One region of the Bilophila sp. genome, then DNA from elsewhere that is predicted to be linked to it. Evidence: predicted binding sites of a transcription regulator. Region 1 holds the regulator's gene; each other region holds the start of a gene.
The links. Region 1 encodes sigma-54, which starts transcription at its own class of promoters, with help from an activator protein. Its sites were predicted from a motif close to CTGGCACGGNNNNTGCTT; they were not measured.

Region 1 (7,262 bases):
CGCTGCGGGGGCTGGGGCAGACGGTATTTTTATGGAATGCCACCCGGATCCCGACAAAGCCCTGTGCGACGGCCCCAACAGTTGGCCCGTGGCCAAGCTTCCGGCGCTCTTGAAGCAACTTTCAGCCATATGGAACATTCCTTATGACTTGTAATACCCTTTATTCCGATGGGATCGGAAGATCCGGCCAGTCCTCCACTCCACGGCACGAATCGCTTGAAAGCCTCGCCAAACGCATCCGTCTTCTTGTCTTGGATGTGGACGGTGTCATGACGGACGGCGGCCTTTACTATGACGCTAACGGACTCGCCATGAAGAGGTTCCATGTCCTTGACGGGATCGGCATTCGGCTGGCCAAAACAGCGGGGATTGAAGTCGCCGTCCTTTCCGGCATGGATGTGCCCTGCGTCGTGAGGCGGCTCGAAGTCCTTGGCGTGACCGAGTATCACGGCGGATCCGACAATAAATGTACTATCCTTGACGGGATGCGTAAACGGATGTCCCTTGAGTGGCACGAAATCGCCTACCTTGGGGATGATTGGGTCGATCTTGCACCGATGTCTCGTGTGGGGCTGCCCGCCGCCGTTGCGAATGCCATGCCGGACGTCAAAAAACTGGCGAAGTTCGTAACCCAAAAGGAAGGCGGATGCGGCGCCGTCCGGGAATTTGTCGATTTGTTGTTGACTTGCCAAGGGAAACGTGACGCTCTGCTTGAGCATTGGATGCGGTTGGAATGAAACGGTCACGAATCCTGCTTATTGCCGCTCTGGCGGCACTTCTCGCTGGAGGTTGGTATGTCGCGAAGCGTGGCGGGGAAACAACGCTGATCGGCAGGCTGCTTGATGTCGCCAACAAGGGCGGCATCAAGTCTCTTGACGGGGCGAAGCTGCAAGACAACGCCACACAACCCGGCAACCCGCTTGAGGAAGTGGCTGGATTGGCCATTAAGGGGATCAACCTCTTCCAAGGAAATAAAGGATTGGAACTGTGGCGTCTCAAAGCGAGCTGGGCCCATATGTCCCAAAACGGCGATACGATCGATGTGGACAAGCCCGTCGTCCGTTATGCGCTCGGTGAAGGTTCCGCAAGCAACCCTGACGATGATGTTCTTGATGTGCAGGCCCAGTTTGGAAAAATCACCGACAACCAGCGATTCCTCACACTTTGGGATGATGTCGTCATCACTCGTTATGATGAAGTCATCACCAGTTCGCGCATGAACTACGATGCCAATAAGCGCCTTATGACCTTTCCAGAAGGTGCTGTGTTTGAAAGTCCCACGGCATCCGGGACAGCCACCCTTCTTGCTTGGGATCTTGCTGCCAATGAAGTACATGGTTCGGAAGGCGTACTGGTCGTACTCAAGCCCCGCCCCGATGCCACAAACGCCAATGCCGCACCTTCCCCGCATGAAACGCAGGCCAATCCCCAGCAAGAATTACCTCAACCTGCAAAGAAATAAGCCGCTATAGCTTCAATGGGTTACGGCTAGGAAAACATTATGAAAAAACTTTTTTTAGGTATAACCACACTGAGTTTAAGCCTGCTCTGCTCTGCTCCGCTGTGGGCAGCGCCGGTGACGCCGCCAAAGCCCGCCAAAAATGTTGAAACACGGATCACCTCCGATCAGCTGACCTATATCGCTGAAAAACAGCTCGTCATCTTTGACAAAAACGTCCATGTAGTCCGACCGGATATTGAAATATGGGCCAGCAGGATCACGGTTTATTTGAAGCCGCCCAAAGGGGACGCACAGAAGAAAGAAAACGAAAAAGGCGGCATGCCTGCCGGAATGGTCGCCGGTGATGTAGAGCGTATCGTCGCCGAACGGAGTGTGCGCATGAAAAGCGAAAACCGCAACGGCACTTGCGCGAAAGCGACCTATACGATGGACGACGGCGTCCTTCTCATGGAAGGCGATCCCCGTCTGACCGACGGGGAAAACACGGTTACTGGGGAGACCATCAAATATTTTACGGAAGAAAACCGTAGTGAAGTCATGGGCGGCTCCAAGAAGCGCGTCGAAGCGGTCTTTTCCGGCTCTAAAAGCTCCAGCCCGATCCGGGGGAACCGCTGATGGCCCGACTGTCTGGAGTTGATTTACGTAAATGGTACGGCCAACGCGAGGTCGTGCGCGGCGTTTCCCCCGAAGTGAACCAAGGGGAAATTGTTGGTCTGCTCGGCCCGAATGGGGCGGGTAAAACCACTTCGTTCTATATGCTGACCGGGATCATCAAACCGTCTTCAGGGCGGGTTCTCCTTGAAGCTCAGGATATTGGAACTTGGCCGCTCCATGAGCGCGCACGTGTGGGCATTTCCTACCTCCCGCAGGAAAGTTCCGTCTTCAGAAAACTTACGGTGCGTCAAAACCTTCAGATTATTCTGGAGCATACGGGTCTTTCCCGCAAGGAGCAGAAAGAAAGGGCGAATATCTTGCTTGAAGATTTCGGCCTCACCAGGCTGGAAAAATCCCACGCTATGCACCTGTCCGGTGGGGAACGCCGACGCCTGGAAATTGCCCGTGCGCTTATTCGGGAACCGAAATTCGTCCTGCTCGATGAGCCGTTTGCCGGGATTGACCCCCTTGCGGTGGGCGATATTCAAGGTTTGGTGCGCGCCTTGCGCGATCGCGGGATCGGAGTTCTCATCTCTGACCACAACGTCCGTGAAACTCTGACGATTTGCGACCGGGCCTATCTCATGGTGCAAGGGCAGGTCGTTCTTTCCGGGACACCGGAAACCATTGTCAATAATGAACAGGCTCGGAGCGTCTATCTTGGAGAAGGGTTTTCGCTCTGAGGTTCCATAGCCCGCTATTCTTTGTAATGATAAAAAAGATCGTGTACTCCGGTACCGATCTTTTTTTCTGTGGCAAATGCAATAACCAGTTTTTTTCTCATTTCTTTTTTATCAAATAACCACCTACAAGAAAAGAACAGAAGAAAAAAGCATCCCTGTTCTTGCAACATCCCTGAGCATGTGGCATAATCCCTGCATGTGAGGCATAAAGATGCTCGGTTGCTCTTGGCCTGACGGGTACCGTCGGTTCCCCTCCTCTTTAAGGTGTTCCTGCGGGTTGGACAGACTCTTATGACAACGGGATATTTGCATGGCATTGGAACTCAGACAGCAGCTTAAGCTTTCACAACAGCTGGTGATGACACCACAATTGCAGCAGGCTATCCGCCTATTGCAGCTATCCCGCTTGGAGCTTGTGGAAACGGTTCAGCGGGAGCTGCTGGAAAACCCGTTTCTCGAAGAAATACAGGATGAGCCCTCCAACGAGCCCCCCGCAGAAGTCCGCCCCGAATCCCCACGCGATGAGCCTACATACGATCGGGAAGTGGCCCGCTCCGAAGACTGGGAAGACTATCTCGGAGAATTCGCAAGTACCCCGCAGCAAGTCCAGCCCAGAGACTATGAGCTCCCCGAAGAAATGAGTTCTCTGGAAGCCAGATATGCCTCCAGCCCCACGCTTGAAAGCCACCTTATGTGGCAGCTCCGCCTTTCCTCCCTTACTGACGATCAGAAAGAACTCGGTGAAATCATTATCGGAAATCTTTCTTCTTCCGGCTACCTTCAAGCATCCCTTGAAGAAATGGCGGAGATGGCACGTGCGGATTTTGCTGGCGAGGCTTCAACCGACGAAACGAAAGACAAGGCATGGCCTACAGCCGAAGAGGTAGAGACGGTTCTTAAGGCCATCCAGTTATTCGATCCGGTGGGTGTCGCCGCCCGAACACCTCAAGAATGCCTCCTCATCCAGATAAAGGCGTTAGGATATGACAGGGATCAGGTCCTTGTCGATCTCGTGCGCGATCACCTTGAGGATCTGGAGGCCCACAGATACAAGCCCCTGCTCCGCAAGTTCCGGCTGGATATGGATGAACTCAAGGAATACCTGGATATCATCCAGTCCCTTGATCCCATGCCTGGAGCGAGTTTTGGCGAAGGTGTGTCCACTTATGTCAGCCCTGATGTCTTTGTATACAAGGTGGACGGAGAATTCCTTATTGTCCTCAATGAGGACGGACTGCCGAATCTGCACTTGAGCCCTGTGTATGATAATGCATCGGAAAACGCGTCCAGCAAGGAAAAAGAATACTTCAACGAAAAAATCCGTTCCGCGGCGTGGCTTATCAAAAGCCTGCACCAACGGCAGCGGACATTGTACAAAGTTGTCGAAAGTATTGTAAAACATCAGCGCGGCTTTTTTGAGGAAGGGATCAGCAAGTTCAAGCCGCTTATCCTGAAAGACATCGCCGACGATATCAACATGCACGAATCCACGGTCAGCCGCATCACGACCAATAAGTATGTGGCAACCCCCTTTGGCGTGTACGAACTCAAGTTCTTCTTCAACAGCGCGCTGGAATTGGATGACGGAAGCCAAGTGGGTTCGGAGAGCGTTAAGGCGCTCATCAAAAAGTGCATCAGTGAAGAAGATCCTAAAAATCCCCTCTCGGATGAACGCATCGGTGAAATTCTCAAGGAACACTTAAAGGTGAATATAGCCCGGAGAACGGTAGCCAAGTACCGGATGGCAATGGATATTCCGTCATCATCCAGAAGGAAGGCCCATTTTTAGCCGTTCGAGGCCGCTTGAGAGCCCTTGACAGGACCTCAAAAAGGTTGTTGTAAAGGAATCATGCCTGACAAAGCAATGTCCGTTGCGGATATCTTGGTATTCGTTGTGCGGACTGGTTAGCAGCCAAAGGAGGCTTCATGCACATTTCCTTTACTTTCAAGAATTTCGAGCCGTCTGAACATTTACGTAAGTATGCCCGTCGCCGTATGGAGAAGTTGGGAAGGTTCTTCGGCAAGAACCCCGCTCTTGATGCGCAGGTAAATATGGCGGTCGACAAGTTCCGCCAGCGCGTTGAAGTTCAGCTTACCGGTGACGGCATCAATATTGCCGCCAGTGAAGCCTCGGAAGATATGTACGCCTCCATCGACCTTGTTCTTGATAAGCTGGAAGCTCAGGTCAAGAAGTTTGTTTCCCGGAACAAGGAAATCCATCGGAAGGGGCGCGCCAATGATATTGACGTGTATACGTTTGAAGTAACGGAAGAGGATGGTGAACGCACGATTACGGGGCGCGACCATTTTTCTCCCAAGCCCATGAGTCCCGACGAAGCGGCCATGCAGCTTGACGCAAATGACTTTGAATTCCTCACTTTCCTAAATTCGGAAAATGATCGCATCAATGTCATCTATCGGCGTAAGAACGGTAACCTTGGATTGATAGATCCTATTTTCTAGGGCTTGTGCCGATACGATAAAGTAATTTCAACAAGCCCGCCCGGAGAGTATCACCGGGCGGGCTTCCTGTTACTACGGAAGCACTCATGACGGATCAGCCTCTCCTTCCTAAACATGCCGTGACAAAGTCGATGAACCCTACTCCCGAAGGCCTCAAAGCGAATGCTGATAAGCCGATCTTCATCATCACCGGGCTCTCCGGTGCAGGCAAAAGTACTGTACTTCATGTCTTTGAGGACATGCGCCTGTTCACGGCGGACGGGGTGCCGCCAGAGCTCATGCCGGAGATGGTGCGCCTTCTACAGGGTTCCTCCGTTGAGCCTTCTCATGGCATAGCTCTCGGTTTCGATCAGCGGCGCAGCGAGTTTATGGCTGAACTCGATCAGGCGCTGCATCGGCTGTCCGGTATGGGATTCCGCACGAAGATCCTTTATCTGGAAGCAGATCCAGCCGTCATCATGCGGCGCTACGCCACAACTCGCCGTCCCCATCCGCTTGAGCGGGAAGGCGTCGGCTTGGAACAGGCCGTACGCGAAGAAATGGAACGCCTTGCTCCCGTTCGGGAAATCGCCGATAATGTCATCGATACCTCTTCCTTTTCCATCCACGACTTGCGGCGGAGCATTCAACGCAAATGGAACAGCACCCAAGAACGCCTTCACACCATCAAGGTCAATCTGATTTCCTTCGGGTTCAAATACGGCGTTCCCCGCGAAGCGGATCTTGTCTTTGATCTGCGTTTTCTCCCCAATCCCTACTTCGTCGAAGCGTTGCGCCCGCAGACGGGAAAAGAGAGCGCCATTGCCGAATATGTTTTCAGTGAACCTTCAGGTAAAGAATTCAAAAAACGGCTTATTGATTTTTTATCTTTTCTTTTGCCCCTTTATGATGCTGAAGGACGTTACCGTATTACGGTAGCCTTAGGATGTACGGGAGGGAAACACCGCTCCGTGGCGATGACAGAAGCCCTTATGCGGGCACTCAAACGGCAAGATTATGCTGTTTCCGTGGAGCATCGGCATATGGAGCTTGGTTGATCCGCTCACTTCTGAAGTTTGCTTTTTCCGCTTCGAGGCATTAGAGATACAGCCTGTCATACACATCAATGCCATAGGGAATATGAACATGCTGCCTCTTGAAACCCTCGGAGCGTTTTTTGTTGCTGCCATAGTAATGGGATTAGCCCCCGGCCCCGATAATATTTTCGTTTTAACCCAGTCCGCCCTGTATGGCTTTCGGGCCGGCATCATGACCACGTTAGGGCTGATGACCGGGCTTTTCGGGCATACGGCAGCCGTAGCCCTCGGCGTTGCGGCACTGTTCCAGACATCCGAGATGGCCTTTACTGTCTTGAAATGTGCAGGGGCGGCCTACCTGCTGTATCTGGCATGGCTTTCCTTCCGCAGCGGCGCATCTAGGGCATGGCTTGAACAAAGCACCTTTCCCGGATACTGGGCCTTGTATCGGCGGGGTGTGATCATGAACATTACCAACCCCAAGGTTACGCTTTTCTTCCTCGCCTTCCTTCCGCAATTCGCCAAACCGGAACTTGGAAATGTCCCGTTTCAGATCATCACTTTTGGCCTCCTCTTTCAGCTCGCTACGCTAATCGTCTTCGGAGGTGTTTCGTTCCTTGGCGGCAGGCTTGCCGAGTGGTTCAACGCCTCCATCCGGGGGCAAATCATCCTCAACCGGATCACCGCATGCATCTTCACCGCATTGGCGCTCCTGCTCATCTTCTCCTCCAGATGACAGAAAGCCCCGTCATACGGGGCTTTTCTTTTTGGCTCTGTCATAGTACATGGTTGTCTTATTTCAGCAATATATTGAAAATATATGCTTTTCCTTTAATCTTTCTGCTGGTGGGCTCTGTGATTGGGGGATTTTATTAGTTATTTCTTTGGAATTTCAAGGAAATAAAGCATCAACCGTTTTCTATGATACAGCCTTCTTTTTTTGTGGATCTGAACTAGAATCCTAAGAACTGCTTGATATTGCGA
Region 2 (7,262 bases), on a different contig from region 1:
GTCTTGCGATCGAAGAGGGAGGGCCGCTTTTTGGCTGTGGGAGCGTAACCAAGGGCCTCGGCGGTTTCCCGTACCTTGCGGACGGTATCGGCGGAGAAGGAAACATCCGCCCGCCCGCTGAGGATCATGGAAACGGTGGCGGGGGAATACCCGGACTGCCTGCTTATATCAGCCAAGGTGACTCTGGTTCTGGGGCTCACGACATCCTCTTTTTCGTTGTTTTGGGGAACATATAGACACAGACCTTTCAGGTGTCAAACCGGGCTTGGGGATATTAAATTTTTAATTACAATATGTGAAAAAAAGAAGATGAAAAAGGGTATTTTTGAAAAATTCATTTTTTCAACAAAAAGACACAAACGGTATATTGCCATATCTCGGATTAGATGGCATGGTTTCTGCGGTATTATGCTAATAGGGGCGGAACGGAGCCTCTTTCGGCATTGAAAATGAGGCGGAGTTTTTATTAAATTTTTAATGAGCGGACGGCGGATCCTCAGACGGCCTCGCCCCGCGAATCCCTCACCCGGCGCCGCGGAAGAGGCGGACGGGCAACCCGGACGGCGGAAGGCCGTCCAAGGAGCATCGCATGAGCGCACCCAGCAAACGGGAGATCCGCAAGGTCGTCCTTGCCAGTCTGCTCGGAGCCACCATCGAATGGTACGACTTCTTTCTCTACGGGGTTGTGGCGGGCATCGTCTTCAACAAGCTGTTCTTCCCCACCACCGACCCGTTCATAGGCACCATCCTTGCCTACAGCACCTTTGCCATCGGCTATCTGGCGCGTCCCCTCGGCGGGTTCGTCTTCGGCCACTTCGGGGACAAGCTCGGACGTAAGAGCATGCTGGTGCTGACCATGCTCATCATGGGGCTGGCGACCATCGGCATCGGCCTTGTCCCGACCTATGCCCAGATCGGCATTGCCGCGCCGATCATCCTCCAGACCCTGCGCCTCTGTCAGGGCCTTGGGCTGGGCGGCGAATGGGGCGGTGCGGTGCTCATGACCTATGAATACGCGAGCAAGCGTGAACGCGCCTTCTACGCCAGCATCCCGCAAATGGGCCTTGCCACGGGGCTGTGCCTTTCTTCCGGCGTGGTGGCGCTCCTGTCGTGGGGGCTCTCGAACGAGCAGTTCATGGCATGGGGCTGGCGCTGCGCGTTCCTGATCAGCGTGGTGCTGGTGGGCGTGGCCCTTTATATCCGCATGCACATCCTCGAAACCCCCGACTTCCGCAAGGCGCAGGAACGCGGCAAGACCGAGCACAAGAGCCTGCCCATCGTGCGCGTTTGCAAGGATCACCCCGGCAACATCGCGCTCGGCGTGGGCGCGCGCTGGATCGACGGCGTGTTCTTCAACGTGCTTGCGGTGTTCGTCATTACCTATCTGGTGCAGTATGTGGATGTGCCCCGCACGCAGGCGCTCACCGTGGTGATGATTTCCGCCCTGGCCATGTGCCCGTTCATCCTGATCGCCGGGCGTCTGGCCGACCGTTTCGGGCGCGGCAAGGTGTACGGCTTGGCGAGCCTGCTCTGTGGGGTGTCCATCTTCCCCTCCTTCTGGCTGATGGAAGGGAGCGGCGGCAACCTGTTCCTCATCGGGCTTGCGATTATCATCCCTCTGAGCGTATTCTACGCGGGCGTGTTCGGCCCTGAGGCGGCGCTGTTCTCCGACCTGTTCCCGCCGGACGTCCGTTATACCGGCATTTCCATCGTGTACCAGTTCCCCGGCTTCCTCGTCGCGGGCATCGTGCCCGGCCTGTGTACCCTGTTTATGAAGTGGAATGACGGCGATCCCCTCTACGTCTGCCTGTTCACGCTTCTTGCCGGCCTCACGAGTGCCGTGTCCGCCTTTATCATCCAGCGCAAGCACAACGCAGCGGTTCGCAGAAGCGCCGACGGCGAAGTTGAGCACGTGTAAGATGCCGTAGCGGAATTGGGGCTTGGGGAGGGTGGGGCCTTTCTGGAAAAGGGGCCCTTCCTCCTCCCTTTCCTCCCTGCCAAGCGGGCCACGGGATGGGGGCGCGTAACGGGCATCCGTTCCCGCTGCGGGCCTCGGCTTGAAAGGCCGGAGGCGTGGGGCATTGCGCGCGGAGTAGGCCGGAGGAGGAAAGCCCCCAAACCTCTCCCGGCGGGGTGCATTGCGTGCGGAGTGGATCGCCGGAAACGGAGCCTATCCGATCCGGCGAGGTTCATGGTTTTTAGATGATGCGCGGAAGCCGTTGCGCTTCCGCACAACCGATTGAAGGTAAGCGAAATGCGTATCCTGCATCTTTCCGATTTTCATTTGCGCGGCGACGGCGGCCTTTCGTTCCGGGTGGTGGACACCCTCGAATGCCTGCGGGTTGCCGCGGATCATCTCAAGACGCTTGTTCAAAAGCCCGATGCCTTGGTCATCACGGGCGACTTGGCCGACAGCGGGGACGCGCACGCCTACAGCCTGCTGCATGAGGCGCTTGCGCCGCTTTCCCTGCCGGTGTACGCCGTGCCCGGCAACCATGATCGCCGCGACAGGATGCGCGAACTGCTGGGGGGCTGGTGCCCCGCCGACGCTTCCGTGGCCCCATACCTGTGCTATACCGTGGAAGATGGCCCGGTGCGTCTGGTCATGCTGGACACGATGCAGCCGGGTTCGCATTCCGGGCACTGCCCTGAGGCCGTGGCGGACTGGCTGGAACGGACGCTTGCGGCCCGCCCCGGCGTCCCGACCCTGCTGTTCATGCACCACCCCCCATTCGTGACCGGCATGGGCGCGATGGATGAGCCTTTTGAAAATGTGGGCCGCCTCGCCGACATCCTGAGCCGTTCGCCGTGGGTGCGCCTGAGCTGCGGGCATATGCACCGCCCCATCGTGACCCAGTGGGCGGGCCGCATCGCCCTGACCGCCCCCGCCGTGTCCATGCAGATCGATCTCGACCTTTCCCCTGAGGGCGGGGACACCTTCCGCATGGAAACCCCCGGCTACCTGCTGCACCATTGGGACGGCACTGTCCTGAACAGCCATATTTGCCAGATTCCGTGTTCGCCCACGTTCTCTGGCCCCCACCCCTTTGTCGGCTCCGTGAACCCCGTTGAAGGATAGCAGATCGGGACGGCATTCCCCCAAAAAAGGTTCCCCACCGGACTGACGGCGGGGAACCTTTTGTTTTTGGCCCTGTCACGGGATGCGGCTGTTCCTTTGCCGCATATCGTGAAAACGCACACTGCAATATCGTGAAAATACAGCTTTCCTCTCTCTCTCTCTCTCTCTCTCTCTCTCTCTCTCTCTCTCTCTCAGCCAATTCGGTTGGCGGGCTTCATGGCCGGGCCTTTTATCGGTCATTCCTTTGGGGCTTCAGGAAGGCATCAGCCGTTTCCCGTGACGCAGCCTTGCTGTTCAGGGGCCGTTACTTGACGAGCTTCAGGAACTTGTCGGTGACGTAGGAGGCGTTTTCGACCTTCTTGAGTTCATCGGGGGTGATGCTGCCGATGGAGGCGAAGAACCGGGCTGTGTCGGCCTGCCACTTCTGGGCGGTGCTCATGCCCTTGGAGGCGTCGAAGAGGGCGAGCTGTCCCTTGATGTCCCATACGGGATGGGATTCCAGATCCAGCCGGGCGAGTTCCTTGGAATAGGTCTTTCCGGCCCAGTCGAAGAAGAAACGCTGGTATTCGGGGATCAGGTCGTCGATGCTGGACGTCCGCAGGTGTTCGACGCCGCGCAGGTAGACGGAGAGGAACTTTGCGGTGGTTTCAGGATGGGCGTCGGCGTACTTGGTATCGGCCACGAGGACGAGGGGGGTTCCCTTGCCGCACAGGGCGGCGTTTCCGGCGACCTTCCAGCCCTTGTCGGTTCCGGCGTACATATGCGGCGCCCACAGGGCCACGAAGTCGCCGATGCCGTTTTCAAAGGCGGCGAGGGCCTGCGGCTGATCCATGTTCTTGATGGTCACTTCGGAGGCCTTTACGCCGACGGCGTCGAGCCACGCGGTGAGCGCGAAATGGGCTGAGGAAACCGTGGTGCAGAGGATGGTCTTGCCGCGCACGTCCTCAGGGCGTCCGAACACGCCGGGATGCTTGGGGTTGAGGCCCTGAGTCTTGAAGACGGGGTTGTCGGGGCGGGCGAGTACGGCGACACAGGAGGATTCGTCGGTGCCGACGCCGATGATGCTGGTGCCGTAGCGCAGGTTCCCCATCATGGCCGGAACCCCGCCGAGACAGGAATACTGCCATTCGCCCGCGGGGAGCGCGTTGAGGATGGCCATGCCCGAATCGAAGAACAGGATGTCGATGTCCAGCCCGGCCTCTTTATCCCATCCTTTTTCCTTGGCGTACCATATGGCGAAGGTTTCATAGGAATCCATCCACGCCGTGCGGATCTTGGTGAGCGGGGCGGCGGAAACGGCGTTGCACAGGGAGAAGGCCAACACGACGGCGGCAAGGCCGGAGAAGAACTTGTTCAGGCGCATGATGAACTCCTTATGCGGGGTTGTGCTTCTTGTTGGCGGCAAGGCAGGCCAGAAACGCATGGATGATCCCGGCTGCGGCGAACGAGGTGATGCCTGCGGAATCGGTATCCGGGAGGACTTCCACCAGATCCATCCCGACAAGGCGTTGTCCGGGGCACACGCCGAGGATCAGCCTGAGGGCCTCATGGGTGGTGAAGCCGCCGATTTCCGGCGTCCCGGTTCCCGGCGCATAGGCCGCATCGAGGAAATCGATGTCAAAGGTGACGAAGACCGGGGTTCCGGGGCTGATCCGGTCGCGCATGATGCGGATCGCCTCGTCCATGCCGATGTCGTGCAGTTCCCACCCGCTGATGACGCGCATCCCCTTGCCCTTGGCGTAGTCGAGGCTGGACCGGGAATAGAGCGGGCCTCGGATGCCCGCCTGCGTGCTTTGTTCGGGGAGGATCAGCCCTTCCTCGATGGCCCAGTGGAAGGTCGTGCCGTGGTTGTAGGGTTTGCCGAAAAAGTCGTCGCCGGTGTCGGAATGGGCGTCGAAGTGGAGCAGGGCCACGGGGCCGTAACGCTTTGCCACGGCGCGCAGTTCGGGCAGGGTGATGGAGTGGTCGCCGCCCATGATCACCGGGACGGCCCCGGCGCCGAGCACGCCCGCGACGGCGGTTTCGATGCGCTCGAAGGACTCGTCGAGATAGCCGGGGATGATGTCCACGTCGCCCGCATCAACGCCTTGGCAGTGCTCGAAAATGTCCACGTCAAGAACGCTGTGGTAAGATTTCAGGATGCTGGAGGCGTCCCGAATGGCCGCCGGGCCGAACCGGCATCCCGGCCTATAAGAGGTCGCCGTGTCGAAAGGCACGCCGAGCACGGCGAAATCGTTGCCGGAGCAGTCGGCGGAATGCGGCAGGCGTTGGAAGGTGCGGACCCCGCAGAAACGGGGGGAAGCCAGTGAATTGACGGGAACGCCCATGTCATGCTCCTTGTTTTTGTTGGAAGGTGGTTTTGCTTCATAAAAAGCAAGGTACATGCCATTATATAATATGTTGAAACAAAAGGATGTTGTGTTTTTGAAAAAGAAGGCTGGCTATTCAGTTGTGAATACCTTGTGGCCCCGCAAGGGTGGGGGGAGGGGTATAGGTTTGTCTATCATATAGGAATATAACAGAAAAAAGGAAAAAAGATCCTGCGGCGGCCTTGTTATTCAAACATGAATAGCCTATTCAGTATTGAATATATCCGCAGGAGGCCCCGCCATGCCGCCGTTCGATGCCGCGTTACCGAGCACGGAAGATCTGTTTTCCGTCATTGAGGCCATCCACGACAACGTCGCCATTGTTGACCACAACGGCGTCATGCGCTGGGTGAGCAGTTGTTTTGAGCGCAATTACGGGATCAGCCGCGACCGGGTCATCGGCAGGACGACCTACGAACTGGAGGCGGAGAAAGTGTTTTCGCCATCCGTGGCGGCCCTCGTCCTCAAAACCCGCCGGGTGGTCACGCTGACCGAAGCCACACGTTCGGGGCAATACAATATCGTTACCGGCGTCCCCATTTATGATGATGCCGGGGATGTTTCCTTTGTGGTGAGCTACAGCGTGGACATGCGCTATTCGCGCAGGCTGCATGAGGAATACCAAAAAATCAGCGCGCTGGTGTCCCCGGATGCGCCCCAATCCGTGGAGGGCCCGCCCTTCAGCGGGACTATGCGGGCCATTGCCGCGACCATCGAAAAGCTGGCCAAGGTGAACACGACCGTGCTCATCACGGGGGAATCCGGGGTCGGGAAGAATGTGGTCGCCCGTCTGGTGCACCACCTGAGCGACCGCACGGACGGGCCGCTGGTCGAAATCAATTGCGCGGGCATCCCCGCCCCGCTGTTGGAATCGGAGCTGTTCGGCTACGAGGCCGGGGCGTTCACCGGGGCCAGCCAAAAGGGGAAGGAAGGGCGGATTGCGCTGGCGGACAAGGGCACGCTGTTCCTTGACGAGATCGGGGAACTCCCGTTGCGCCTCCAATCCAAGCTATTGCAGGTGATTCAGGAAAAGCAGATCGTCAAGCTCGGCGGGGTAAAGCCCGTTTCCATTGATTTTCGGCTGGTGGCGGCGACGAATCAGGATCTGGAGGCGCTGGTGGAGAAGAAGCGTTTCCGCAGCGACCTGTTTTTCCGGCTCAACGTCCTGCCGCTGCGGATTCCGCCCCTGCGGGAACGGCGCGAGGAGATCATGCCGCTGTGCCTGAGCGTTTTGGAGGAGATGAACGCTAAATACGGGACGGAAAAGGTTTTTTCCGAGGAAGTGAAGCGGCATCTCGCCGCCTACTCGTGGCCGGGGAATATCCGGGAGCTGCGCAACGTCATTGAACGGCTCGTCATCGTTTCTTCAGGGGGCGTCATCAAGGCGGCGGAACTGCCGGAACATATGTCCCGGCATCAGGGGAACCCGGAAAGCCCGATGGGCGGGAGCCTGCCCGATGCGTTGGAGGCGCTTGAGCGGCGCATGGTTCTGGAAGCGTATAAGGCCTGTGGGACGACGACCGGGGTTGCGAGGGCGCTGGGGATCAGCCAGCCCACGGCCGCCCGGAAGATTGCGAAGTACAAAAACGAGGCGCCCGGAGAGGGATAGGCTGGGGCGTGTTCACACTACGCTGAAATTTTCCCATAGTTGAAGAGGGTTGGAAAAATGCAGCATCGTTTAAAAATGATGATAACCATCTGTAAAAATATGTTTATTTTCTGTTTGCGTGGACAGGTCTAGGGGAGATTGTTTTCGCCTGCCGCGCAATGCCTGACGGGGGAACGCGGAAAACATTTTCGGCAAGGGCGATGGA
Region 3 (7,262 bases), on a different contig from region 1:
TTCCCTCAGTTCCCGGTTCTCAGCCGCCAGCCGGGTATGATCGAGCGCCCGTTCCAGCGTGAGGTGCAGCAGATCGAAATCCAGCGGCTTTTCCAGATAGTCATACGCACCGAGCCGCAGCGCCGCCACGGCGGTTTCCACGGACTGCCATGCGGTCATGACCAGAACCGGAATCGAGGGATTATGATGCAAAATTTCCCGGATGGCAGAAATGCCGTCCATGCGGGCCATGCGCACATCCGAAAGCACGGCGTCGTAAGCCCGTTCCTTGACTTTTTCCACGGCGGTATCCCCGTCGTCGGCCTCATCCGTGGCATATCCCCACCCCCGGAGCACCGTCCGCAGCATCGCCCGGTGGGAACTGTCGTCGTCCACAATCAATATGGTAGGTGGCGTGCCCATCTCATACCTCCTCGCCTCCGGCGGCAATAAATCCGGCAGGCTGACCTTTCCGAAAAAGGGGTTTCCCGGACTCCCCGGCACCGCCGATGCCGTACCCGCCGGATGCCTCCCGGCGGCGATACGATACCCGTCTCCCCCATCCTTCCCCGCCGTGGGCGGGATAATCCCCTTGACGGCGGCTCCACCGCTCCCACGGCAAAACATCCCCCACACGAACGGAACAGCCAACGCATCCGGCGTGGAGGGAAACCCGTTCAAAAACTTCCCCACATGGGCGGAGAGCACCAATTTGTTAGGCTCTATATAGCATACTCCCCCACATGGGCGGAGAGCATCCCGGACCGAAAACTGGCCTCGCTTCGTCCTGCCCAACTTCCCCACATGGGGGGGAGAACCCCCGATGCGGACGGCGTCGGGGACATTTTCCCCGAACTTTCCCGTACGAGTGAGGTGCTCCCTCGTGAAAACTCCGAAGATGTTCCACTGTACGAAACTTCCCCATACGGACGAGGAGAGCCCCCATGCAGCGGCGGATCCGTGGGGCTCAGTCCCAACTTCCCCACACAGGCGGGGAGAGCCCAATGACCACAGTGCGCAGGCTCCGGCAACCGAACATATCCCCACATGAGCGGGGCAATCCGACAACGGCCCGAACCTGAACGCACTGTTTTCAAAACTCCCCACACGGGCGGGGCGGGCCCGAAGCGAAGGCATGACGTAACCCATGCATCGGAAAACTTCCCCATACGCGGAGCGAACCCCAACAACAGGGAAGGCTCGTCTTATCCTTCTGAAAAGCTCCCCATACGCGGGGCGGGCCCTATCGGAGTACGCAGGGAGGCGTGACAAGGCCCTTTCCCGCCATAAGCGGAGATTGCCCCCGGACGGAACGCGTACCCCATGCCCTGCACAGCCGAAGCCGTTCCTGCAATCCAATAATAGTCATGCCGCCCCAATCGTCAGCCCTTTTCCCAAGATTGTGCCGCAGCAAGTAATGAATATTTTAGGCTGTGCCATGAAAATGGTTGATGCTTTTTCCTTGAAGTTCCAAAGGATTAACCGGCAAAACGCCTTAGCCATGTATTCCGCCAAAAGGAAAACCGGAGAAAAAGGCTGTATTTTCACCGCACTGTGGAGATGAAGCAACCACATACCATGACAGGGCCATTGTTCTTTCGTGCCCCCCAACAGACGACCAGCAAAATCCCCCAGCCATGAAACTTTCCGGCGGGAAACCGGATAAAATGTATTTTGAGTATGTTGCGGATATAAAACAATTAAATCCGATGACAGAACCTTTCTCAAATGTCCCGCGGAAACGAGGGGGCAAGCGGGAATCCGCACGGTGCCCGCCTTTCTTCCCAAGGTTTTCCGCATTCGTTCATTCATGCCCGTGAACCTTCCCGGCCTCACCGCCCAAAGGCAGGAGCAGACGGAATACGGCGCCCTGCCCCGGCTCGGAAGTGACGGAAATGCTCCCGCCGTGGGCCTCCATGATCTTGTGTACCGTGGCAAGGCCGAGCCCAGTCCCCTGCCCCTTCGTGGTGAAATAGGGATCGAAAATATGCGGCAATGCCTCCGGCGCGATGCCCATCCCGGTATCCCGGATTTCGAGGCGCAGGGCATCGGGTTCGGGATGCAGCGACAGGGACAGTTCGCCGCCGTCCGGCATGGCTTCAAGCCCGTTCAGGCACAGGTTCAGGATCACCTGACGCATCCTGTCGGGATCGATGGCCACATCCGGCAGCACATCGGGCGCGTCGAACCGTATGCCAACCTTGTGGTTGGCGGCGTCCTGCCCGATGAGCCGGAGCGTGTCTTCAACCAGACGCCGCATCCCGGTCATGCGCGGGCGGATGTCCGTGGGGCGCGAAAGCCCTATCAGATCGCCGATAGCCCGGTTGAGGCGTTCCACCTCTTTGACCATGACCTGCGCAGCTTCCCGATCCGCGCTGCCTTCAGGGAACCGCCCGCCGAAATACGTCGCGTATCCCTTGATGGAGCTGAGCGGGTTGCGCAGCTCGTGGGCGACGCCCGCGGCAAGGTTGCCCACGGCGGCGAGCTTTTCCCTGCGGCGGACTTCCGCCTCAAGGCGGCGGACTTCCGTAAGGTCACGCAGGAACATGAGCGAACCGAGGCGGCCTTCATAGCCTTCGTTGACGTGCCCGCCGCGTACCGAAAGATATTGCTGCTCCTCTCCGTGCCGCAGGACGATTTCCGTATCCGGCAGCACAGGTTCCCGCAACAGTTTCGCCGCCAGTTCCGCCAGCGCCGAAGGGAGCACGTCCGCCGGTTTCCGGCCTAGGAACGCCTTGCCCTCCGCCGGGGCTTCCATGCCGAGCAGGGCCAGCGCCGCCTTGTTCATCCGGGTGATCCGTCCCTTGGCGTCGAAAACGACCAGCCCGTCCGGAAGCGTTACGGCCAGCTCTTCAGCCAACGCTTCAGCCACCCGCTGCCCGCGCCGGGACGAACGAACCCGCTCCACGGCGTGCAGGCCAAGCAAGGCCAGCATACCCGCCAGCAGCACCCCCGCCCCCAGCAGGACGGCGCGCTCCCGGTTCTGAGCCTGAGCCACTTCGAGCGGGGCAAGGTCAAGGCCGAGGAAGACGTAGGGCAGCGGCCCTGCCGCCGGTTCATCCCGCCTCCCCCCGCCTTTTATCTTGGGGTGGAATGTCTTGAAGACCACGAACGCCCGTGAGCCTTCCATATCTATGATCGCCCATGAAGGGTTTCCCGATGGGCGCAGCGCCGCGATTGTCTCCGCGCCGAGTTCCCTGCCGCCGCGGGTATTCAGCACTTCCCCCACCCGCACCGGGTTGCTGTGCGCGAGGATAGTCCCATCCGGCATGGTCACCGCGATAAAGCGCACGTCGGGCCGATCCGCCAATTCTTCGACAAGGTACTGCAACCGGATGCCCGTCCGCGAACGGGTCCCGGATCGGACGCCGCTTTCCAGCGCCGTGACCAGCGCCACGCCCTTTTCCGCAAGGAAACGAACCATAGCCGTCTGCGTGCGGTCGAGCGAAAGCCCCGTAAGGAGCACGACGCCGAAAACGAGCACCAGTGCGGCGCCGAGCGTCCCTATCAGCGAGTTTCCGCCGCCGACTTTGGCCTGCTGCGGGGAGGAGGAGAAAAGTCCTGTCGTCTGCATGGATACGGATATTCCTTTAAGGCAATGCGCAAAAAACACTGCCGGAACGAAGCAAAAAACGCTCCAACCACCCGGCACGGGACGGGCCTGCGGCGATCCGCCGTCCTAACGCGTGGTATGCTTTTTGCAATTTTTACGGCTATTGACGAGCCATTCAAAGCTCACGTACATGTCATACTGTGCAGATTCTGGCTCAGGATGCTTCCTGGCCATACCCATACCTGTCATTCATTGCCACCCAAAAAGCGAAAGGGGCTTCATGCAGATATATACAGAAAACAGATTCTGTCTGCCGCTGTTTTACCTGATTGTACTGGGGGTTGCGCTCTCTGTTTTGAGCTGTCCCGACAAGGCGTTCGCTGAGGACGCCTCTTCCGGGGTTCACGAAGGCCAGCCGCGGCAGGCTCCGAAAGGGCTGCCCCCTTCCCGGATGCCGGAGGCTTTCCCCGGCTTCTCTCCTGATGCGCCTTCCAAATGCCCGGCCCTCGCCCCGCAGCAGGCCCATGACGGCAGCCGGTTCGACAGCCGCCTGTTCGCCATGCCGCTGCCTCAAAACCTCACCCCCGAACAGCAGCAGGCCGCACTCGCCATCATGCGCGAGGCCGAACCCTGTCTTACGGTCATTCATATCCAACTGCGTCAAACGCTTACGGAACTTCACAACCTTTCTTTCGCGTCCGACACCCCCCCTGACGCCCTCGCCGTCATCGGGCGCAAGCTCATCCGCCTGCGTACCGAGGCCATACGGGAATTGCAGCGCATTTCCGCACAAATGGAAAAGCTCGCCGGGTTCAACCCCGGCTGGGGCACCCGCGTGCGCGGCACCAAAATAGAAGATCTGAACCCACAACCCCTCAACGAGCAAAGCGTGGAGTAATTCCATCCCGCCGTTCCCGTGGCAGCCATGCTCCCGAAAGGAGTGTGGCTGTCTCTTTTTTAGCCACCTCCGCGCATCCGGGCTTTTCCCTGTGTGATTCTTATACACTGTCAAATATCCCTGTCCAAATTCTATACAGCTTTTCAGGACAACGGGAAGCCTACCAGAAGCGTTATATTAATGATTACATATAAAATCGAATACTTAAAATATTTGGCACGGGCATTGCTATAGCTTAGGCAAGAGTGACGAACAAAACACCTTTTAGGAGAACCTCAATGAACCTCAATAAAGCCTCTGTCGCCGTAGCCCTTGCCGCTTTCCTCGCGGCGGGCGGGATTGCCGGGCAGGCGCTGGCAGCGCCCCACGACGGGCACCACGGCCACTGGAGACAGCAGAGGTCGTATCAAGACTGTGTTTACCAGGCGCTCACACAGGAAAAGAAAGCGCAGTACGACGCCATCATGAAGGATTTCGCCGACAAGACCGCGCCGCTGCGGGACAAGCTCGCGGCCAAGTACATTGAATTGCGCACGCTCGGCAACAGCCCCACTCCTGACCCGAAGGCCATCGGCAGGGCGACGGAAGAACTCGTGGCGCTCCGCAATGAATTTGCCAAGGAACGCGGCATGATGGCAGACAGGATTGCTAAGGAAGTCGGCATCAATGTATTTCAAGGCAAGGGGCCGGGGTGCCCGGTTGAACGGCCCCGCCGATGCCCCGCAACAGGGATGACCGTCATGCCCGACGGCCCACAGCCCGGAGCGGAAGCCCCGGCAAACGAATAACAAGCCCCCCTCCTGCCGTTGGTCAGTCTCCCTTTCCAGCGGCGAAAAACCCTGACTCCCATCCAGTCAGGGGAAACAACAATCGGCATAGCCGTTTATATATACGAGAGCCTTCTACAACTTTGAACGACCGGTTCCACCTGACCGTTTCACAGGTGCCTAGCTGAGTCTGTTCGTTCAATGGCAAAGTCATCCTCCTCCTTACAGAAACTGTATCCTCCTCCTTCCTCCGCAGCGCCCCGTCTCCTCCTCCGGGGCGCTGCTCTTTTGTGCGGCGGAAGGAAAAATCGGGGAGGGGAAGAGGGGACTTTCTGAAGAAAGCCCCCTCTTCCCCTCCCCGAACCCCTCCCCTTCTCCCCCAAAGACTTTCAACCTTATCGAATCCCTCCTCCCAGTTTTCCGGTTGGCAAAAGGGCCTCCCTTGAAAGAGCTGTTTACTTCTGCAATGAAAACCGCATTTCAACTATTTGAAATTTAAAGGCTATATCATAGAAAACGGTTGATGCTTCATTTCTTGAAATTCAAAGGCTCTGTCATGGTATGTGGTTGTTTTGTTTCAGTAATACACTGAAAATATATGCTTTTTCTCAAAATTTTCCGCTGGTGGGCTCTGTGATTGGGGGATTTTATTGGTTATTTCTTTGGAATTTCAAGGAAATACAGCATCAACCGTTTTCTATGACACAGCCAATTCAAAAAGAATGGCCCTGTTATAGTTTATGGTTGTTTCATCTCCACAGTACGGTGAAAATACAGCCTTTTTCTCCGTTTTTCCCCTTGGCGGGATACACGGATAAGGCATTTTGCCGGTTATCCCTTTGGAGCTTCAAGGAAAAAAGCATCAACCGTTTTCTATAACACAGCCCCAAAAAATAACCAAAATGCAACCTTCTCCGCCGTAATATCCCCAATCATGGAGTCTCTCAGCAAAACGGAAAAAACCTGTATTTTCATTATATTGCAGCAATTAAACAAGGCTCTGTTATAGTACGTGGTTATTTCATCTCCACAGTACAGTGAAAAATATAGCCTTTTTCCAGTTTTCCCCTCGGCGGGATCTACGGCTAAGGCATTTTTTCGGTTATCCCTTTGGAGTTTCAAGGAAAAAAGTATCAACCATTTTCTATAACACAGCCTTAAACAATCACACACTATGACAGGGCCTAAAATAGAAACCGATTACTCTAACCAGCATTCAAAAAATATCTACCGCTTATATGACAGAACCATAAAAAAACGGCTTCCGCTACAAAGGAAAGCCGTCTTTCATCCGAACTCCCTTACAAGAGGGATTCGATAAAACCGAAAGTCTTTGGAAGGGAGAGGGGAGGTTTGGAGGGGGGAGGGGAACCTTTCTCCAGAAAGGTTCCCCTCCCCCCTCCAATTTCCATTCACCTACCCATCCCCTAAAACATGCCGATCTTGCCCAGCGCTTCCTTGGCGATTTCACGGCAAACGGGATCTGCGTCGCGCAAACCGGCCTGAAGCGGCCCTCTGGCCTTGGGCGCAAGATCGGGCCGGGCCAGCGCGAAATGTTCTACGGCACGGAAGCAGGAACGGCGCAATACGTTGTTGTCACAGAAATTGTCGTCCTTGCCCGTGTTGATGATGTAGGAATTGAGGATGGGGTAAAACTCGTCCCCAAGGCGGCGGTGCTGGGCGAGGATCTCGGCAAAGGCTTCGGGGATGCCCCAGCCGATGTTGCCGGATTCCTCGTTCATGTGCCACATCAGACGCCGGACAACATTGCGGGCCTCCTCAATATGTTCGTCGGCCATGCGGGAAACGGCTTTCCCCAGCGCCGAGGCCGCGCGGGCGGTCGCCTCGCCGCCGAGGGGCAGACAGGAAAACAAAGGGCCCACCAGCTCACGGGCGGGGACTTCGTCCAGCTCCTTGGCAAAATCGCCCCACCCCTGCCCTTGCAGTTGAGTGCGGATCGTCGCCTTTAAGGTACGGAAACGTGGCTGCATGAAAACACCTCATCGTTTTTGCGGAGTATGCCCCCAAAAAGCGGGAGCGGCAACACGGCCGGCCCAGGATTCCC
Region 4 (7,262 bases), on a different contig from region 1:
CGCTCCGGCTGCCGAACAGGCCTCGTTCCCCGATGGAACCTACCTTGACGCCGATACGGTCGTCTCCAAGTCCCACCCGCGCATTTTCCTGCGCGGCAAGCTGGATACCCTCATTTCCAGCACGGTGCTGGTGCAGACCGGATTCGACGGCAACAACAAGCTCCCCGCCGTCCTCAGGAACGGCCTTTCCGACATCAACGTGTGGCTGTGGCAGATCCTTCAGGCCGAAGTCTCCGGCGAAGCCGTGCCCGCGCAGTCCCTGTGCGGCATGAACGCCGAAGCCATCCGCCTCGTCTCCCACGATCCCATGAAGTACCTCGGTCAGGGCCACATTGTCCCTGACGTGGCCCTCGGCCCGAACGTCGCGCTGCTCAACTGGCTGCGCGCCCAGGCCCGTGAAGTTGAAGTGGCCTATGTGCAGGTCGGCATGGAACGCGAAGACATCCTCGCGTCCCTGAACCGCCTGAGCAGCGCCATCTATGTCCTCATGCTCCTGACCGTCGTTGCCGAATCCGGCCGCGACATCAGCAAGGTTGGTCTGTAATGAGCGTGTTCGAACGTTGCCTCGAAAAATGCCGCGCCCGGAAAGGTGTCGTGGTCTACTCCGACGGTGAAGACCGGCGCGTGGTTTCCGCCGCCGCCAAGCTGATCCGCGAAGGCCTCGTCGAACCCATCCTCATCGGCGACCCCGAAAAGGTACGCACCGCGCTGCAGGAAAGCGGCGAAACCGGCGTTTCCCTTCAGGTCGTCAACCCGTACAACCAGGCCCTGCTTCAGCACAACGCCGCGGAGTACATGGCGATCCAAAAGGGCAAGGGCAAGGACATTTCGGAAGAGGAAGCCGTCAAAGCCGTCAAGAATCCCCTCGCCGCCGGCGCCCTCATGGTTCGCCGCGGTGAAGCCGAAATCGGCGTTGCCGGGAACTTGTCCTCCACGGCCGACGTCATCCGCGCCGGCCTGCGCATGATCGGCACCGCAGCCGGAAGCAAGACCGTGTCGAGCTTCTTCTTCATGCTGAAGGACAACAAAGTCTGCATGTTCACCGACTGCGCGGTCATTCCTGAACCCACCTCCGCGCAGCTTGCGGACATTGCGATCAGCACCGCCGGAGTGTACAAGCGCGTCATGGGCGACGACGCCCGTGTGGCCCTGCTTTCCTTCTCCACGAAGGGCAGCGCCAAGCATGAACGCGTCGACAAGGTGCGCGCGGCTCTTGAGGAAATCAAGACCCGTGAACCCAATCTGCTCGTGGACGGCGAACTCCAGCTGGACGCCGCCGTCGAGCCCGAAGTCGCCAGGCTCAAGGCGCCGGGAAGCCCGGTCGCCGGGAGCGCGAACGTGTTCGTGTTCCCCTCCCTTGAAGCCGGCAACATCGGTTATAAAATCGCGCAGCGCTTCGGCGGCTGGACGGCCCTCGGCCCCCTGCTCCAGGGCTTTGCGCACGGTTGGCATGACCTTTCGCGGGGATGCAGCAGCGACGACATTTACAAAATCAGTGTCGTCGGCTTGGGCATGAACCGCGGAGGACAGCAATAAAACGGAACGGCACACAACACGGTAACGCGTTACCCGATCGTTCCGTTCCGGGTAACCAAGCTAACAACAATCCTAAAAGGAGTTCACAATGGACGCTCTTGGCATGATCGAAACCCGTGGTCTGGTTGGTCTCATCGAAGCCGCTGATGCTATGGTCAAGGCTGCTCGCGTGCAGCTCGTTTCTTACGAACAGATCGGCGGCGGCTATGTGACCGCCCTCGTCCGCGGCGACGTGGCCGCCTGCAAAGCCGCTACCGACGCCGGCGCCGCCGCTGTGCAGCGCGTGGGTGGCGAGCTCGTGGCCGTCCATGTCATTCCTCGCCCCCATCAGGACCTGGAAGCCGTGTTCCCCCTGAGCCGCAAGTAAGCTCGTCCGCGCACTTAAGCTGGGTTAAGCCCTGCTCGTCGGTCTCGCCGGGGCCTCATGCCCCGGCCCGGCCGTCAGCTTCCTTACGGAATGCTCCCGGAAGGCCGTCTTCCGGGAACGGAGACATACATGGAACTTGCAAAAGTCATTGGTCAGGTCGTTTCCACGGTCCGGTGCCCCGGTTTGCCGTACAACTCGCTGCTCCTCGTTGATCTGCTCAATGAGAAGGGTGAATCCATCGGCCGCTCCCAAGTCGCCGCCGATCCCATCGGCGCGGGCGAGGGCGAATGGGTTATCGTGTCCCGCGGCAGTTCCGCACGTTTTGCCATCGACAAAGATGCGCCTCTGGATCTGGTCATTGTCGGCATCGTCGACCATGTAAATGCAGGTAAGGCAGCTATTTATCGCAAAAATCAGGGGGAATAGCCCCTGTGGGCGGCTCACCGCCCCTACGGAAAGCCGCGGTTTTCCGCTCTGCCTCGTTTTCTGACGAGGGTGACAAACAGAAAAAACAGGCCCCCCGCCCGGCAGTCCTCAAAGGCCCGCGGGGTCCGGCTTCCAGCATAGGAGTATAGATATGGACGTGCGCCAACAAGATGTGGAACGCATTGTCGTTGAAGTTCTGAAAAAGATGATGTCCGATCAGCCCACTGCGGCTGCTACGACCGTTGTCGCCGCCGGCGGTTGCGGCTGCGACTGCGGCGACTTCGGCCTCTTCGACCGCCTCGAAGACGCCGTGCAGGCCGCCGAAGTCGCTCAGAAGAAGATCAGCACCGTCGCCATGCGTGACAAAATCATCGCCGCCATCCGCAAGGCCGGCCTTGAAAACGCCAAGTCGTTCGCTGAAATCGCCCACAACGAAACCGGCATGGGCCGCGTGAGCGACAAGATTGCCAAGAATATCCTCGTTTGCGAGCGTACTCCCGGCACCGAATGCCTCTCCCCCATGGCCATTTCCGGCGACATGGGCCTGACCCTCATCGAAAACGCTCCTTGGGGCGTGATCGCTTCCGTGACGCCCTCCACCAACCCGACCGCCACGGTGATCAACAACGCCATCAGCATGATCGCTGGCGGCAACGCCATAGTCTTCGCTCCCCACCCCAACGCCAAGCGCGCTTCCCAGACGGCCATTCAGGTTCTGAACAAGGCCATCATCGAAGCCACCGGCATCGCCAACCTGCTTGTCGCTGTGAAGGAACCCACCATCGAAGTGGCTCAGGAGCTCTTCTCGCATCCCCGCATCAAGCTGCTCGTGGTGACCGGCGGTGAAGCTGTTGTGGCCCAGGCCCGCAAGGTCGCCACCATGCGCCTCATCGCCGCCGGCGCCGGCAACCCGCCGGTCGTCGTCGACGAAACCGCCAACATCGCCCGCGCTGCCCGCAGCATCTATGACGGCGCTTCCTTCGACAACAACATCATCTGCGCCGACGAAAAAGAAATCATCGCCGTGGATTCCATCGCCGATCAGCTGAAGGCCGAAATGAAGGCCATCGGCGCCGTGGAAATCAGCCTCGAACAGGCTGACGCCGTGGCCCGCGTGGTTCTGCGCAACTATCCCCAGGTTGAAGGCGGCAAGGCTCCGAACCCGAACCCGAAATGGGTCGGCCGTGACGCCGCCGTCATCGCCAAGGCCGCCGGCATTGACGTGCCCGACAGCTGCCGTCTGCTCATCGTGGACGTGAAGCGCGACATCAACCATGTGTTCGCCCGCGTGGAACAGCTGATGCCCGTTGTGCCGGTGCTGCGCGCCGCCAACGTGGATGAGGCCATTGAATGGGCCCTCATCCTCGAACGCGGCCTGTCCCACACCGCCGGCATGCACTCCCGCAACATCGACAACATGGACAAGATGGCCCGTGCCATGAATACCAGCCTGTTCGTCAAGAACGGCCCGCACCTCGCCGCCCTCGGCGCTGGTGGCGAAGGCTGGACGACCATGACCATCTCCACCCCCACCGGTGAAGGTGTGACCTGCGCCCGCTCGTTCGTGCGTCTGCGCCGCTGCTGCGTTGTGGACAACTTCCGCATCGTCTGATTGTAGCGTATGCCTTTTGTGGGGGGAGGGGCTGGGGCCTCTCCCCCTTTCTTATTATGGGATGTACGGCAGCGGGAGCCTTTGAGGAGAAAGCCTTTCTTCCTTTTTCCATGCCCACTTGTCTAGTTTTAAAGGGTTTTGCACTTATAAGGCTTCTGTTTATGCCCTTCCTCGGCACAGATTGCCTTTGGGAGATGATGCGGCCCAGCTCGGATCGGTTGTCTTTTCCGATAGTTCCAGCTTGTGGGGAGGATTTTTAAAACTCTTTTTTTCACAAAACAAGATTTTCCCATGTCGCATTTTTGCATCATCTTTTCTATCCCAACCTCCCCCTCCTCTTTCAAAGGGCGTTTTTTATCATATAATATCAATTAGATAAAAACTGTTGTCAGGAATTGTTTCTGTTCACTGCCCGAAAACGGGCACAGGTTGCAGGAAAACCCCTCTCTGTCGCAAAAATGCAACATAAGATGTCTGCTATTTGCGGTTTATTCCTAATAAGTGATGCAAAATTGCGACTACGCCTATTCGCACAAAAAGGCTCCAAAATCCTCTCTTCCGCAATCGCGCAAAATAACAGGAAAACATTTTTTCTAACCTTTCTGGCACGGCCCTTGCTTTATTCTAAGCAAGACAAGTGAAGAAGGGAACGAGAACTTCCGAGCGGTTCGCCGGAAAGCTCCACACATCATAACACAACCTTAATTCCTACACGGAGAAGTGACATGACTCAGGTAGCTGAAATCAAATCGCCTCATGAGCAACGTCTCGAAGACAAGATCGCCGGTAAAGAAGATATCTATCGCGAATCCCACAAGCGCGTGTTCAAGCTGCTGGAACGTTTCGACGGCCAGAAGCCCGCTATCGACGTGGAACGCGCCCTGTACTTCACCCAGTCCATGTCTGAAACCGTGGGCCAGCCTCTGGTTCTCCGCTGGGCCAAGGCTCTGATGAACGTTGCCAAGAACATCACCGTCATGGTGCAGGACGATCAGCTCCTCCTCGGCCGTTGCGGCGGTCATGACGGCCGTTACGGTATCCTGTATCCCGAACTCGACGGCGACTTCCTCGACATCGCCGTGCGCGACCTTCCCACTCGTCCGCAGTCTCCGGCTTCCATCAGCCCCGAAGACGCCAAGATCGTGGTTGAGCAGATCGCTCCCTTCTGGAAGGGCCGCACCTATCATGAAGCCCTGAACAAGGCTCTTCCCCCCGAAGTTCACAAGCTGACCTACGACGATCCCGACGGCCTCATCTCCCGCTTCATCGTCAACGAAACCTCTTCGTTCCGTTCCTCCATCCAGTGGGTGCATGACTACGAAGTGGTGCTGAAGCGCGGCTTCAATGGCCTGAAGCAGGAAATGGAAGAAAAGCTGGCCGCTCTTGATCCCGCTTCCCCCGTGGATCAGGTGGACAAGCGCCCCTTCATCGAAGCTACCATCCTCGTGTGCGACGCCATCATCCTGTGGGCGAAGCGCCATGCCGAAGCTGCCCGCAAGGCCGCCGAAGCTTGCGCTGATCCGGTTCGTAAGGCCGAACTCATCCGCATGGCTGAAAACGCCGAACACGTGCCCGCCAACCCGGCCCGCGACTTCTACGAAGCCGTTCAGTCCCAGTACTTCACCCAGATGTTCTCTCGTCTGGAACAGAAGACCGGTACCACCATTTCCAACGGCCGTATGGACCAGTACTTCTATCCCTTCTACAAGAAGGACATGGAAGCCGGCACCCTGACCGATGAAAAGACTCTGGAATACTTGGAATGCATGTGGGTCGGCATGGCCGAGTTCATCGACATGTACATCTCCCCCGCCGGCGGCGCCTTCAACGAAGGCTACGCTCACTGGGAAGCCGTCACCATTGGCGGCCAGACCCCGGACGGCCGCGACGCGACCAACGATCTGACCTATCTGTTCCTGAAGTCCAAGCGCGAATTCCCGCTGCACTACCCCGACCTCGCCGCCCGTATCCACAGCCGCGCCCCTGAACGCTACCTGTGGGACGTCGCCGAAACCATCAAGTTCGGCTCCGGCTTCCCCAAGCTGTGCAACGACGAAGAATGCATCCCGCTGTACGTCTCCAAGGGCGCTACCTTTGAGGAAGCCCTTGACTACGCCGTGTCCGGCTGCATCGAAATCCGTATGCCCAACCGCGACACCTACACCTCCGGCGGCGCCTACACCAACTTCGCCTCCGCCGTTGAAATGACCCTGTATGACGGCAAGATGAAGAAGTACGGCGATGTGCAGCTCGGCATCCCGACCGGCGACGCCCGTAAGTTCAAGACTTGGGATGAATTCTGGAACGCCTACGTGCAGCAGCATATGCTCCTGCTCCGCACGACGTTCATCCAGCAGTACATTGTTATCCAGACCCGCGCCAAGCACTTCGCCCAGCCCATGGGTTCCGTGCTGCACGCCCTCTGCCGCAAGCACTGCATCGACCTGCATCAGCCCCAGATCCCCGAAGGCCTGAACTTCGGCTACTTTGAATTCATGGGCCTCGGCACCGTCATCGACTCCTTGGCCGCCATCAAGAAGCTCGTGTTTGAAGACAAGAAGCTCACCATGGATCAGCTCATCGACGCCCTCGAAGCCAACTTTGAAGGCTACGAAGACATCCAGCAGCTTCTCCGCACGGCTCCCTGCTACGGCAACGACGACGAATACGCCGACGAAATCGGCCGTGAACTCGACCGCATGGCTGTTGCCTTCGCCGCCAAGTACGGCAAGGAAATGGGCATCAACAACGACGCCCGTTACGTGCCCTTCACCTCTCACGTGCCCTTCGGCAAGGTTGTTTCCGCTACCCCGAACGGCCGCGTGGCGTGGTTCCCGCTGTCTGACGGTTCTTCCCCGTCCCACGGCGCCGACCACAATGGCCCCACCGCCATCCTGCTCTCCAACCACAACACGAAGAACTACGGCATGCGCGCCCGTGCTGCCCGTCTGATCAACGTGAAGTTCACCCCCAAGTGCGTTGAAGGCGATGCCGGTACCGAAAAGCTGGTGCAGTTCATCCGTACGTGGTGCGACCTGAAGCTGTGGCACATCCAGTTCAACGTCATCAACGCCGATACGCTGAAGAAGGCTCAGAAGGATCCTCAGAAGTATCGCAACCTCATCGTCCGCATCGCCGGGTACAGCGCCTACTTCGTCGACCTGACCCCCGACCTGCAGAACGACCTCATCGCCCGTACCGGCCACGACCAGATGTAAGTTTGGGCCGCTTGCGGTACGCAGGATGAATGATTAAATAAATGGCGGGCCGGAGTTATCTGGCCCGCCATTTCCAACTTTAACGCTCAGAAAAAAAGAGGTA

Region 2: a site for sigma-54 is predicted at 5,451-5,468, ahead of speB (agmatinase). Genes of this name have one in related genera too.
Region 3: a site for sigma-54 is predicted at 4,644-4,661, ahead of ACZM8Y_RS13740 (Spy/CpxP family protein refolding chaperone). Genes of this name have one in related genera too.
Region 4: a site for sigma-54 is predicted at 4,544-4,561, ahead of hpsG ((2S)-3-sulfopropanediol dehydratase). Genes of this name have one in related genera too.

The regions. Positions count from the first base shown of each region.
Region 1 covers NZ_DBMAFI010000026.1:36,562-43,823, forward strand. The annotation lists gene kdsA (3-deoxy-8-phosphooctulonate synthase) at 1-154, shown strand, start outside; gene ACZM8Y_RS10040 (KdsC family phosphatase) at 144-737, shown strand; gene lptC (LPS export ABC transporter periplasmic protein LptC) at 734-1,462, shown strand; gene ACZM8Y_RS10050 (LptA/OstA family protein) at 1,502-2,077, shown strand; gene lptB (LPS export ABC transporter ATP-binding protein) at 2,077-2,799, shown strand; gene rpoN (RNA polymerase factor sigma-54) at 3,110-4,588, shown strand; gene hpf (ribosome hibernation-promoting factor, HPF/YfiA family) at 4,726-5,262, shown strand; gene rapZ (RNase adapter RapZ) at 5,394-6,299, shown strand; gene ACZM8Y_RS10075 (LysE family translocator) at 6,388-7,014, shown strand; gene ACZM8Y_RS10080 (amidohydrolase family protein) at 7,232-7,262, opposite strand, start outside.
Region 2 covers NZ_DBMAFI010000008.1:90,835-98,096, reverse strand. The annotation lists gene ACZM8Y_RS04295 (LacI family DNA-binding transcriptional regulator) at 1-200, opposite strand, end outside; gene ACZM8Y_RS04290 (MFS transporter) at 590-1,918, shown strand; gene ACZM8Y_RS04285 (phosphodiesterase) at 2,255-3,079, shown strand; gene ACZM8Y_RS04280 (hypothetical protein) at 3,155-3,319, opposite strand; gene ACZM8Y_RS04275 (ABC transporter substrate-binding protein) at 3,384-4,442, opposite strand; gene speB (agmatinase) at 4,453-5,406, opposite strand; gene ACZM8Y_RS04265 (sigma-54 interaction domain-containing protein) at 5,690-7,057, shown strand.
Region 3 covers NZ_DBMAFI010000050.1:6,575-13,836, reverse strand. The annotation lists gene ACZM8Y_RS13760 (sigma-54-dependent transcriptional regulator) at 1-402, opposite strand, end outside; gene ACZM8Y_RS13755 (hypothetical protein) at 1,345-1,791, opposite strand; gene ACZM8Y_RS13750 (ATP-binding protein) at 1,784-3,553, opposite strand; gene ACZM8Y_RS13745 (hypothetical protein) at 3,813-4,430, shown strand; gene ACZM8Y_RS13740 (Spy/CpxP family protein refolding chaperone) at 4,709-5,218, shown strand; gene ACZM8Y_RS13735 (DVU0298 family protein) at 6,625-7,188, opposite strand.
Region 4 covers NZ_DBMAFI010000001.1:101,155-108,416, reverse strand. The annotation lists gene ACZM8Y_RS00440 (cobalamin adenosyltransferase) at 1-544, shown strand, start outside; gene pta (phosphate acetyltransferase) at 544-1,536, shown strand; gene eutM (ethanolamine utilization microcompartment protein EutM) at 1,625-1,903, shown strand; gene ACZM8Y_RS00425 (EutN/CcmL family microcompartment protein) at 2,033-2,329, shown strand; gene adhE (acetaldehyde dehydrogenase AdhE) at 2,481-3,941, shown strand; gene hpsG ((2S)-3-sulfopropanediol dehydratase) at 4,667-7,159, shown strand.